2 regions of the Streptomyces sp. NPDC001843 genome follow, and region 2 is predicted to be linked to the other one. Evidence: riboswitches for the same ligand, from Rfam matches in the RefSeq annotation. Region 2 holds a riboswitch; the other holds the start of a gene.

What was found. A riboswitch is a leader RNA that binds a small molecule or an ion and turns the genes downstream of it on or off. The one in region 2 is predicted to bind thiamine pyrophosphate.
Region 1: another riboswitch for thiamine pyrophosphate. It lies ahead of ACFYZQ_RS33150 (thiamine ABC transporter substrate binding subunit); the one in region 2 lies ahead of thiO (glycine oxidase ThiO).

Annotation. Positions count from the first base shown of each region.
Region 1 is NZ_JBIATQ010000016.1:88,789-93,560, reverse strand. It holds gene ACFYZQ_RS33155 (ABC transporter permease) at 1-1,064, opposite strand, end outside; gene ACFYZQ_RS33150 (thiamine ABC transporter substrate binding subunit) at 1,109-2,191, opposite strand; TPP riboswitch at 2,262-2,369, opposite strand; gene rlmN (23S rRNA (adenine(2503)-C(2))-methyltransferase RlmN) at 2,392-3,498, opposite strand; gene ACFYZQ_RS33140 (FAD-dependent oxidoreductase) at 3,815-4,772, shown strand, end outside.
Region 2 is NZ_JBIATQ010000001.1:300,883-305,654, reverse strand. It holds gene pknB (Stk1 family PASTA domain-containing Ser/Thr kinase) at 1-131, opposite strand, end outside; gene ACFYZQ_RS01400 (thiazole synthase) at 352-1,146, opposite strand; gene thiS (sulfur carrier protein ThiS) at 1,149-1,349, opposite strand; gene thiO (glycine oxidase ThiO) at 1,346-2,506, opposite strand; TPP riboswitch at 2,504-2,615, opposite strand; gene ACFYZQ_RS01385 (hypothetical protein) at 2,668-3,018, shown strand; gene ACFYZQ_RS01380 (NAD(P)/FAD-dependent oxidoreductase) at 3,105-4,289, shown strand; gene ACFYZQ_RS01375 (Rv2175c family DNA-binding protein) at 4,367-4,732, shown strand.

The sequences.
Region 1 (4,772 bases), on a different contig from region 2:
CGGGCCAGCGCGGCGGCGGCGAGGGAGCCGACGGCCAGGGCGATGGCGGTGGCGGCGGCGGCGTACTCCAGCGAGGTCCACACGGCGTTCAGCGGCGCCACCAGGAAGGTCCCGCCGTCGGAGTCGGTCAGCGCCCGGTAGTAACCGAGGCCGGGAGCGTCGAGGGAGCGCCGTACGAGCACGGCGAGCGGCAGGACGAGGAGCAGGGCGACGGTGACCAGGACACCGGCCAGCAGCGCCCACTGGCCGACCCCGCGCGGCGTGCGTGCCGTCACCGAGGCGTCCACCAGGCGCAGGGCGGTCTCCCGGCGCCGTACCGTCCAGGCGTGCACGGCGAGGATCGCGCCCACCGCCACGAACTGCACCATCGTCAGAACCGCGGCCGTGGACAGGTCGAAGATCTCGGAGGTCTGCCGGTAGATCTCGACCTCGACGGTGGAGTAGGTGGGCCCGCCGAGGATCTGCACCACGCCGAAGGAGGTGAAGGTGAACAGGAACACCATCAGCGCGGCCGCGGCCACGGCGGGCCCGAGCGCGGGAAGCGTGACCTTCCGCCAGGCCCGCAGCGGCGACGCGCCGAGCATCCGGGCGGCCTCCTCCTGCCGTGGGTCGAGTTGCGCCCACAGCCCGCCGACCGTGCGCACGACGACGGCGTAGTTGAAGAAGACGTGCGCCAGCAGGATCGCCCACACGGTGGTGTCCAGCCGTACGCCCCACAGGTCGTCGAGCAGCCCGCCGTGTCCGACGAGCGCCAGGAAGGCGGCTCCGGCCACGACGGTCGGCAGCACGAACGGCACCGTGACCACGGCCCGCAGCACCTGCCTGCCGGGGAAGTCGAGACGGGCGAAGACGTAGGCGGCGGGCAGCGCGAGCAGCAGGGTGAGCGCGGTGGAGGCGAGCGCCTGCCAGACGGTGAACCACAGCACATGGCGGATGTCGGGCTGGGTGACCACGTCCGCGATCCGCCCGAACCGCCAGGCGCCGTCCACTTTCAGCCCGCGCGCGACGATCGCGGCCACGGGCCAGGCGAAGAACACGGCGAAGAACGCGACGGGCACGGCCATGAGGCCGAGCCGCACCGCGTTCCCGCGCGCGCCCCTGCGCGGTGTTACCGCAGTACGAGTGACGTCCACGACTTGACCCACTGGTCACGGTTGGCGGAGATCTTGCCGGGGGCCATGGTCTCCGGATCGGCGGCGGCCGGTCCGTACTTGGTGAACTCGGCGGGCACGGCGGCGCCCCTGACGACCGGGTAGACGAACATGTTCAGCGGCATGTCCTGCTGGAATTCCTTGGAGAGCAGGAAGTCGATGAACGCCTTGCCGCCCTTGGTGTTCTTCGCGTTGCTCAGCAGCCCCGCGAACTCGATCTGCCGGAAGCAGGTGCCCGTCGACACACCGGTCGGGGCGGTGCTGGGCCGCTTCTTGGCGTAGATCACCTCGGCGGGCGGGGAGGAGGCGTACGACACGACGAGCGGCCTGTCGCCGCCGGCCTTCTTCCCTTCGGAGGAGCCGGAGAACTCCTGGTAGTAGGCCTGCTCCCAGCCGTCGACGACCTTGACGCCGTTGGCCTTGAGCTTCTTCCAGTAGTCCGGCCAGCCCTGGTCGCCGAACTGCGCGGCGCTGCCGAGCAGGAACCCGAGGCCGGGTGAGGAGGTGGCGGCGTTCTCGGTGACGAGGAGGTTCTTGTACTCGGGCTTGGCCAGGTCGGCGAAGGACCGGGGCGGGGCCAGCTTGTGCCGGGCGAAGTACGCCTTGTCGTAGTTGACGCAGATGTCGCCGTAGTCGACCGGCGTGACCCGGTCCTTGCCCTTGTCGAGCTGATATCCGGCGCCCACCGTGTCCAGGCCCTTGGCCCGGTAGGACTGGAACAGCCCGTTGTCGAGGGCCCGTGAGAGCAGGGTGTTGTCAACGCCGAAGAGGACGTCTCCCTGCGGGTTGTCCTTGGTGAGGATGGCCTTGTTGACGGCCTGGCCGGCGTCGCCGCTCTTGAGGACCTTGACCTTGTACCCGGACTTCTTCTCGAAGTCCGCGAGCACGCTCTTGGACACGGCCCACGAGTCGTGGCTGACGAGGGTGACGGTCTTGGAGTCCGTCGACCCCTTGGTGCCGGACGCCCCGCACCCCGTCAGAGCGGACAGCCCGACGAGGCCGAGCCCGACGGCCGCGGCCACGAACGTCTTGTGGTGCACTGGATGTCCTCCTGGGGTTGGCCAGGAAGAACGCTGCCCCGCCCGGAACGTCCGGGCAGGGCACAACAGCTTGAGTGGGTGACCGAACTTCCTACCCAGAATGACCTGGGCGAGGTTCAGAGGGTCTGCGGCCCGTCTGCCGCACTCTCAGCGCTGTGGCGCTCCCCTGTCGGAATATGAAGATGTGATGTGGCCAGATCCTATCGCTCCGTGGCCGCCAGCTGACCACAGGCCCCGTCGATCTCCTGCCCACGGGTGTCCCGGATGGTGACGGGCACACCATGCGCGGCAATGGCCTCCACGAACGCCTTCTCGTCCTCCGGCCGGGAGGCGGTCCACTTCGAGCCGGGCGTGGGGTTCAGCGGGATGAGGTTGACGTGCACGGGCCTGCCCTTGAGCAGCCGCCCGAGGCGGTCGCCGCGCCAGGCCTGGTCGTTGATGTCCCGGATCAGCGCGTACTCGATGGACAGCCGGCGCCCGGACTTCTCGACGTACTCGAACCCGGCGTCGAGCACCTCGCGCACCTTCCAGCGCGTGTTCACGGGAACGAGGGTGTCGCGCAGTTCGTCGTCGGGCGCGTGCAGCGAGATCGCGAGGCGGCACTTGAAGCCCTCGTCGGCGAACCGGTGGATCGCCGGGACGAGCCCGACGGTGGACACGGTGATGCCGCGCTGGGACAGCCCCAGCCCGTCCGGCGCGGGGTCGGTGAGGGCCCGGATGGCGCCGACGACCCGCTTGTAGTTGGCCAGCGGCTCCCCCATCCCCATGAAGACGATGTTGGACAGCCGCGCCGGACCACCGGGGACCTCGCCGTCCCTGAGCGCGCGCATCCCGTCGACGATCTGGTGGACGATCTCGGCGGTGGACAGGTTCCGGTCGAGCCCCGCCTGCCCGGTCGCGCAGAACGGGCAGTTCATCCCGCACCCCGCCTGCGAGCTGATGCACATCGTCACCCGGTCCGGGTACCGCATCAGCACCGACTCGACGAGCGTCCCGTCGAACAGCCGCCACAGCGTCTTGCGGGTGGTCCCCTGGTCGGTCGACAGATGCCTCACCACCGTCATCAACTCCGGCAGCAGCGCCTCCCGCAGCTTGCCGCGCGCCCCGGCGGGGATGTCGGTCCACTGCTCCGGGTCGTGCGCGTACCGCGCGAAGTAGTGCTGTGAGAGCTGCTTGGCACGAAACGGCTTCTCCCCGATCTCGGCCACCACGTCCTTGCGCTCGGCGGGCGTGAGGTCGGCGAGATGCCGCGGCGGCTTCTTGGCTCCGCGCGGGGCGACGAAAGTGAGTTCTCCGGGTGCAGGCATAACCCTTCCAGTGTGGCAGATCAACTCCGGGCCCCCAGGCCGGAGCGGGGTGGGGGCGGTCACCCGTGGGTGCTGTCTGTCAGCGTTGGTCGGCTTCGGACGGCCCGGACCCGGCCCCGACCGCTGCGAGGTGGATGCCGGGCTATAGTCGCAGGGTCGCGAAAAACGACGTCTCGCGGGTCCACCCGCCGGGCATCGCACATACATCGATGCAGATGGTTCTGATCGGTGAGCGTCTCCTGCCGAGACCGGACATCCCGTCCGCTCACGGCGCTGTCCATCGCCGACGCGTGTCGGCGCTACAGAGGAGCGCACCATGCAGAAGACCATCGCCATCGTCGGAGCGGGACTGGGCGGGCTGACGCTCGCCCGGGTGCTTCAGGCTCACGGTGTCGCCGCGACGATCTACGAGGGTGAGGCTTCGGCGACGAGCCGTGCACAGGGCGGCCTGCTCGACATCCACGAAGAGACCGGACAGATCGCGCTTCGCGCAGCCGGTCTGTACGACGAGTTCCTCACTCTGGTCCGCCCGGGCGAGGACGCCAAGCGTGTGGTCGACCGCCACGGCACGATCCTGTTCGACATGCCTGCGGACCCCGGTTCGGCCCGTCCTGAAGTGGATCGTGGTGAACTCAGGCGCCTGCTCATCGACTCGCTGGCGCCCGGGACGATCAGGTGGGGTCACAAGGTCGCCTCGGTCCGGCACCGTCCGGAGGGCGGCTACGTCCTCACTTTCGCGGAAGGTTCCGCCACGCGCGCCGACATCGTCATCGGCGCGGACGGCGCCTGGTCGAAGGTGCGTCCGCTGCTCACCCCCGCCGAGCCTCTCTTCAGCGGAACCTGCTTCATCGAGATCGCCCTCACCTCGGGCGGCCAGAACTGTCGGGCGAGCGTGGCTGCGATCGGCAGCGGCACGCTGATGGCGGTCGCGCCGGCCAAAGGCATCATCGCCCATCGCTACGCCGACGGGCACGTGCGCGGATACGTGGCGCTGAACAAGCCGGAAGAGTGGATGAGGTCGATCGACTTCGGCGACCCGTCCGCGGGACTCCGCCGACTCGCCGACGAGTTCGACGGCTGGTCGCCGCTGCTCACCGCCTTCGTGACGGAGAGCGACGCGGAACCGTGGCTCCGACCCATCTACGCCCTTCCCGTCGGGCTTGAATGGGACAGGGTGCCCGGAGTGACGCTCGTCGGCGACGCCGCGCATCTGATGTCGCCCTTTGCCGGCGAGGGCGCGAACCTCGCCATGTACGACGGCGCGGACCTGGCCG
Region 2 (4,772 bases):
AGGACCCGGTCCAGGCGGGTGTCCAGGGCCCGGTAGACCGTGGCCATCCCGCCGACCGCGATCCGCGCGTCGACACGGTAACGGCCGTCGAGCACCTGCCCGACGAGGGCGTCCTGAAGGGTCGTATCCACGCAGGCGAGTGTACGAGCCAGGACCGACACCCCCACGGTTTCGGCCAGGATCGCACCGGTACTGAAGCGCACCTGTGACGCTTCCCACGCCAGTGGGGGAAGATCCCGCCACGAACGGTGAGCCGCCGACGGCGAACGGGCCCCTCGGGAGACGTCCACCCCTCGATCGGCAGTAAAGGGTGGTGCGTGGGTGGGAGACAAAGGCGGGACTGCACCCCGCTCAGAACGCGGGCCGCTCCGGATCAAGCACAGCCAAGCCCTCCGCAGGAGAAGACGCCTCGGCGAAGTACCGTCGAGGAATCCGCCCCGCCAGCCGGGCCAACCGCCCCGCCTCCACCGCGTGCCGCATGGCGGTGGCCATCAGCGCGGGCGCCTGCGCCCGGGTGACGGCCGAGGCCAGCATCACCCCCGCACACCCCAGCTCCATCGCCAGCGCCGCGTCCGACGCCGTCCCGGCCCCCGCGTCCAGAATCACCGGCACGCGCGCGTGCTCGACGATCAGCTGGAAGTTGTGCGGATTGCGGATCCCCAGCCCGGATCCGATCGGCGACCCCAGCGGCATGATCGCGGCGCAGCCGACGTCCTCCAGCTTCCGCGCCAGCACGGGATCGTCATTGGTGTACGGCAGCACCGTGAACCCGTCGTCGACCAGCGTCTCCGCCGCGTCCAGCAGCTCCACCGGATCCGGCAGCAGCGTGCGCTCGTCGGCGATGACCTCCAGCTTCACCAGTGAGGTGCCCAGCGCTTCCCGGGCCAGCCGGGCGGTGAGCACGGCCTCCCCGGCGGTGAAGCACCCCGCGGTGTTCGGCAGTACCCGGATACCGAGCCGCTCCAGCACTGACAGCACCGACCCGTGCACGCCAGGATCCACCCGCCGCATCGCCACGGTCGTCAGCTCCGTGCCGGAGGCGACCAGCGCCCGCTCCAGTACCTCGAGGCTGGGCGCACCGCCCGTACCCATGATCAGACGGGACGTGAAGGACGTACCGTCGATGACGAAGGGGTCGTCTGCCATGGTCAGCCTCCCTGCACGGCGGTCAGGACTTCGACGCGGTCGCCCTCGGCCAGGGCCGTGGCCGGCCACTGCGCGCGCGGGACGACGGTCTCGTTGAGCGCGGCGGCCACTCCGCGCGGCGCCGCCGTGAGGGACTTCACGAGGGTGTCGAGAGCGGTACCCGGGGCGACCTCCCGGCGCTCCCCGTTGACGGAGATGTTCATACGGGCTGCTCCATGAGTGCCGTGCTGAAGCGCTTCGGGGTGAACGGGCGTGCCTCCTCGGGCAGTTCGCCGGTGGTCAGGGCCTGTGCCAGGGCGTCGCCGGTGACCGGGGTGAGCAGCACGCCGTTGCGGTGGTGCCCGGTTGCCAGCAGCAGCCCGTCCAGACCGGTCGGGCCGAGCAACGGCGCGTTGTCGGGGGAGCCGGGACGCAGCCCGGCCCGGGTCTCGGTGAGCGGCAGTTCGGTGATGCCGGGCACCAACTCGTGCGCGTCGCGCAGCAACTGGTACACCCCGCCGGCGGTCACCGTCGTGTCCCAGCCCACTTCCTCGCTGGTGGCCCCGACGACCAGCTCGCCGTTCTCCCGGGGCACCAGGTACACATGGCTGCCGCGCACCACGGCCCGTACGGTCCGGTTCAGGAACGGCGCGTACCGCTCGGGCACGGTCAGCCGTACCACCTGCCCCTTCACCGGCCGTACCGGCGGCAGCAGGTCACCCGGCAGGCCCGCGAGCCGCCCGCTCAGGCTGCCCGCCGCGAGCACCACCTGGCCCGCGCCCAGCGCGTCGCCGTCCGCGGTGGTGACACCGGCCGCCCGGTCCCGTACGACGTCGAAGCGCTCGGCCCACGCCCGGTGGAAGACCACCCCGGCCCGCTCGCACGCGGCGACCAGCGCGGCCGCCAGCCGGCGCGGGTCGATCTGGTGGTCGCGGTCCACCCGCAGCCCGCCGCGCACGCCCGGCGCGAGCAACGGCTCCAGGCGCCGGCACTCCCGACCGGACAGCCACTCCGACTCCAGTCCCGAGCGGTGCTGCAGGGCGTGCAGTTCGCGCAGGTGGGCGCGGTCGTCGGCGTCCAGCGCGACGGCGAGCGTGCCGCACCTGCGGTAGCCGAGGTCCAGGCCGGTGAGGTCGGTCAGCTCGGCCGCGAAGTCCGGGTAGCGGCGGGCCGAGGCCAGGTTCAGGCCGAGCAGTGTGTGCTCGCCGTGGTGCAGTTCCGTGACGGCGGCCAGCATCCCCGCCGCCACCTGCGCGGCCCCTCCGCCCGGCTCCGGGTCCACCACGGCCGTGGCCAGCCCGCGTTGCGCGGCGCGCCAGGCCGTGACCAGCCCGATGATCCCGCCCCCGATGACGAGGACGTCCGATGTACGTGACGACATGGGCGTCGAGCCCCTCCCTTCGCCGGCATGACCCGGATCAGGTTCGTACGGTCGGAGGCCGCCAGCCTCCCTCTCAGCCCGGTGCGTCCGGGCTCCCGCGAGTGCTTTACGGTGGCCACCCTAGCCCTCAGGGCACCGGACTCGTAAGGAGGCCTCAGCTCATGGCCCGTTCGCTCGACGGCCTCGTCCTCGCGCCCGTCGCCGACCAGGCCCCCGGCCAGGTGGGCACGCGCACCCGCTTCTCCTACCACGAGAAGGACGGCGAGATCTGGGCCGAGTACGCGGGTGGGGACGTCGTACGCGGGTACCTGGTGGGCACGCGCGAGGGCGACCGGCTGGACTTCCGGTACGTGCAACTCAAACGGGACGGAACAACCTCCTCCGGGCGCTGCGCGTCGACCGTGGCCGAGTTGCCCGACGGACGGGTGCGGCTGGAGGAGGCCTGGGCGTGGGAATCGCAGTCGGGAGCCGGGACGAGCGTTGTGGAGCAGGTCACTGAGCACGCCCCCTGACTGACGCACAGTCAGTTGACTATGGTGATCGAGTGAGCGAGCAGACGCGGGAGACGCGGGAACAGGGCACGTCACAGACGCGGCGAGTGGTCGTGGTCGGAGCGGGCATGGCCGGCGTGCAGACCGCGGTCGCCCTGCGCGAACAGGGCCTGAAGGGCACCGTGACGCTGATCGGCGCCGAACCCCACCAGCCCTACGACCGGCCCCCGCTGTCCAAGGCCGTGCTGCTCGGCAAGGCCGAGGGTTCCGCCTTCGACGTGGACTTCGAGGCGCTCGGCATCGAACTCCGGCTCGGCCGCGAGGCCTTGGGCGTGCGCCCCGCGGACCACGAGCTGGACACCGAGGCCGGGCCCGTGCCGTACGACGTCCTGGTGCTGGCCACCGGCGCCGAACCGATCCGGCTGCCCGGCGCGGAGGGCGTGCCCGGCGTGCACCTCCTGCGCACCCTCGACGACGCCGAGCGGCTGCGGCCGGTGCTCGCCCGGCAGCACGACATCGTGGTCGTCGGCGCCGGCTGGATCGGTGCCGAGTTCGCCACGGCGGCCCGTGAGGCGGGGTGCGCGGTGACGGTCGTGGAGGCGGCGGACCGCCCGCTCGCCGGCGCGCTCCCGGCCGAGGTGGCCGCGCCGATGGCGTCCTGGTACGCCGACAGCGGCGCGGTGCTGCGCACGCACGCGCGCGTGGAGCGCGTCGAGCCGGGCGCGGTGGTGCTCGACGACGGCTCGCGGCTGCCCGCGGGCGCCGTCGTCGTCGGCATCGGTGCCCGTCCCGCCACGGCGTGGCTGGCCGGCTCCGGCATCGAGCTCGGCACGCACCACGAGGTGGTGACCGACGAACACCTGCGAACCTCGGCCCCCGACGTGTACGCGGTCGGCGACTGCGCCTCCTTCCCCTCCCGCCGGTACGGGGAGCGGCTGCTCGTCCACCACTGGGACAACGCCCTCCAGGGCCCCCGCACGGTCGCCGCGAACATCATCGGTGAGACCCCCGCGGCCTACGACCCCGTGCCCTACTTCTGGTCCGAGCAGTTCGGCCGCTTCGTCCAGTACGCCGGTCACCACGGCGCCGCCGACCGCACCCTGTGGCGCGGCGACCCGGCCGGCCCGGCCTGGACGGTCTGCTGGCTGAAGGAGGACCGGCTGGTGGCCCTGCTCGCCGTCGGACGCCCCCGGGACCTGGCCCAGGGCCGACGCCTGATCGAGGCGGGCGCAGCCATGCACCCCGAGGCGCTGACCGACCCGGCGAGGCCCCTGAAGGACGCCACGGCATAGCGCCGCGACCTGCCGCGTCACCCCGGGTGGACCCGCCTGGCTTCCGACTGTCAGTGGCAGATGGCAGGCTTGTTTCCGTGACCGAGATTGACGCGAAGATCGATGCGCTCGTCCCCGCCTGGCTGACCCTCCCCGACATCGCCGAACAGCTCGGCGTCGAGGTGACACGTGTGCGGCAGCTGGTCAAGGAGGGCCAGCTCATCGCCGTACGCCGTGGTGAGAACCGGGCGCTGCACGTCCCCGCCGCCTTCATCGACGGGGACAAGGTCGTCAAGGGCCTGTCCGGCACCTTGACGCTCCTCAGGGACGACGGCTTCACGGATGAAGAGATGCTGGAGTGGCTCTTCACCCCCGACCCCAGCCTGCCCGGCACCCCCGCGCAGGCACTGAGCGAGAATCGCGGCACGGAGGTGAAGCGCCGCGCCCAGGCGCTCGCCGTCTGAACCAGATCATCTGAAACCGAACACCGTCCGGCGTACGGGC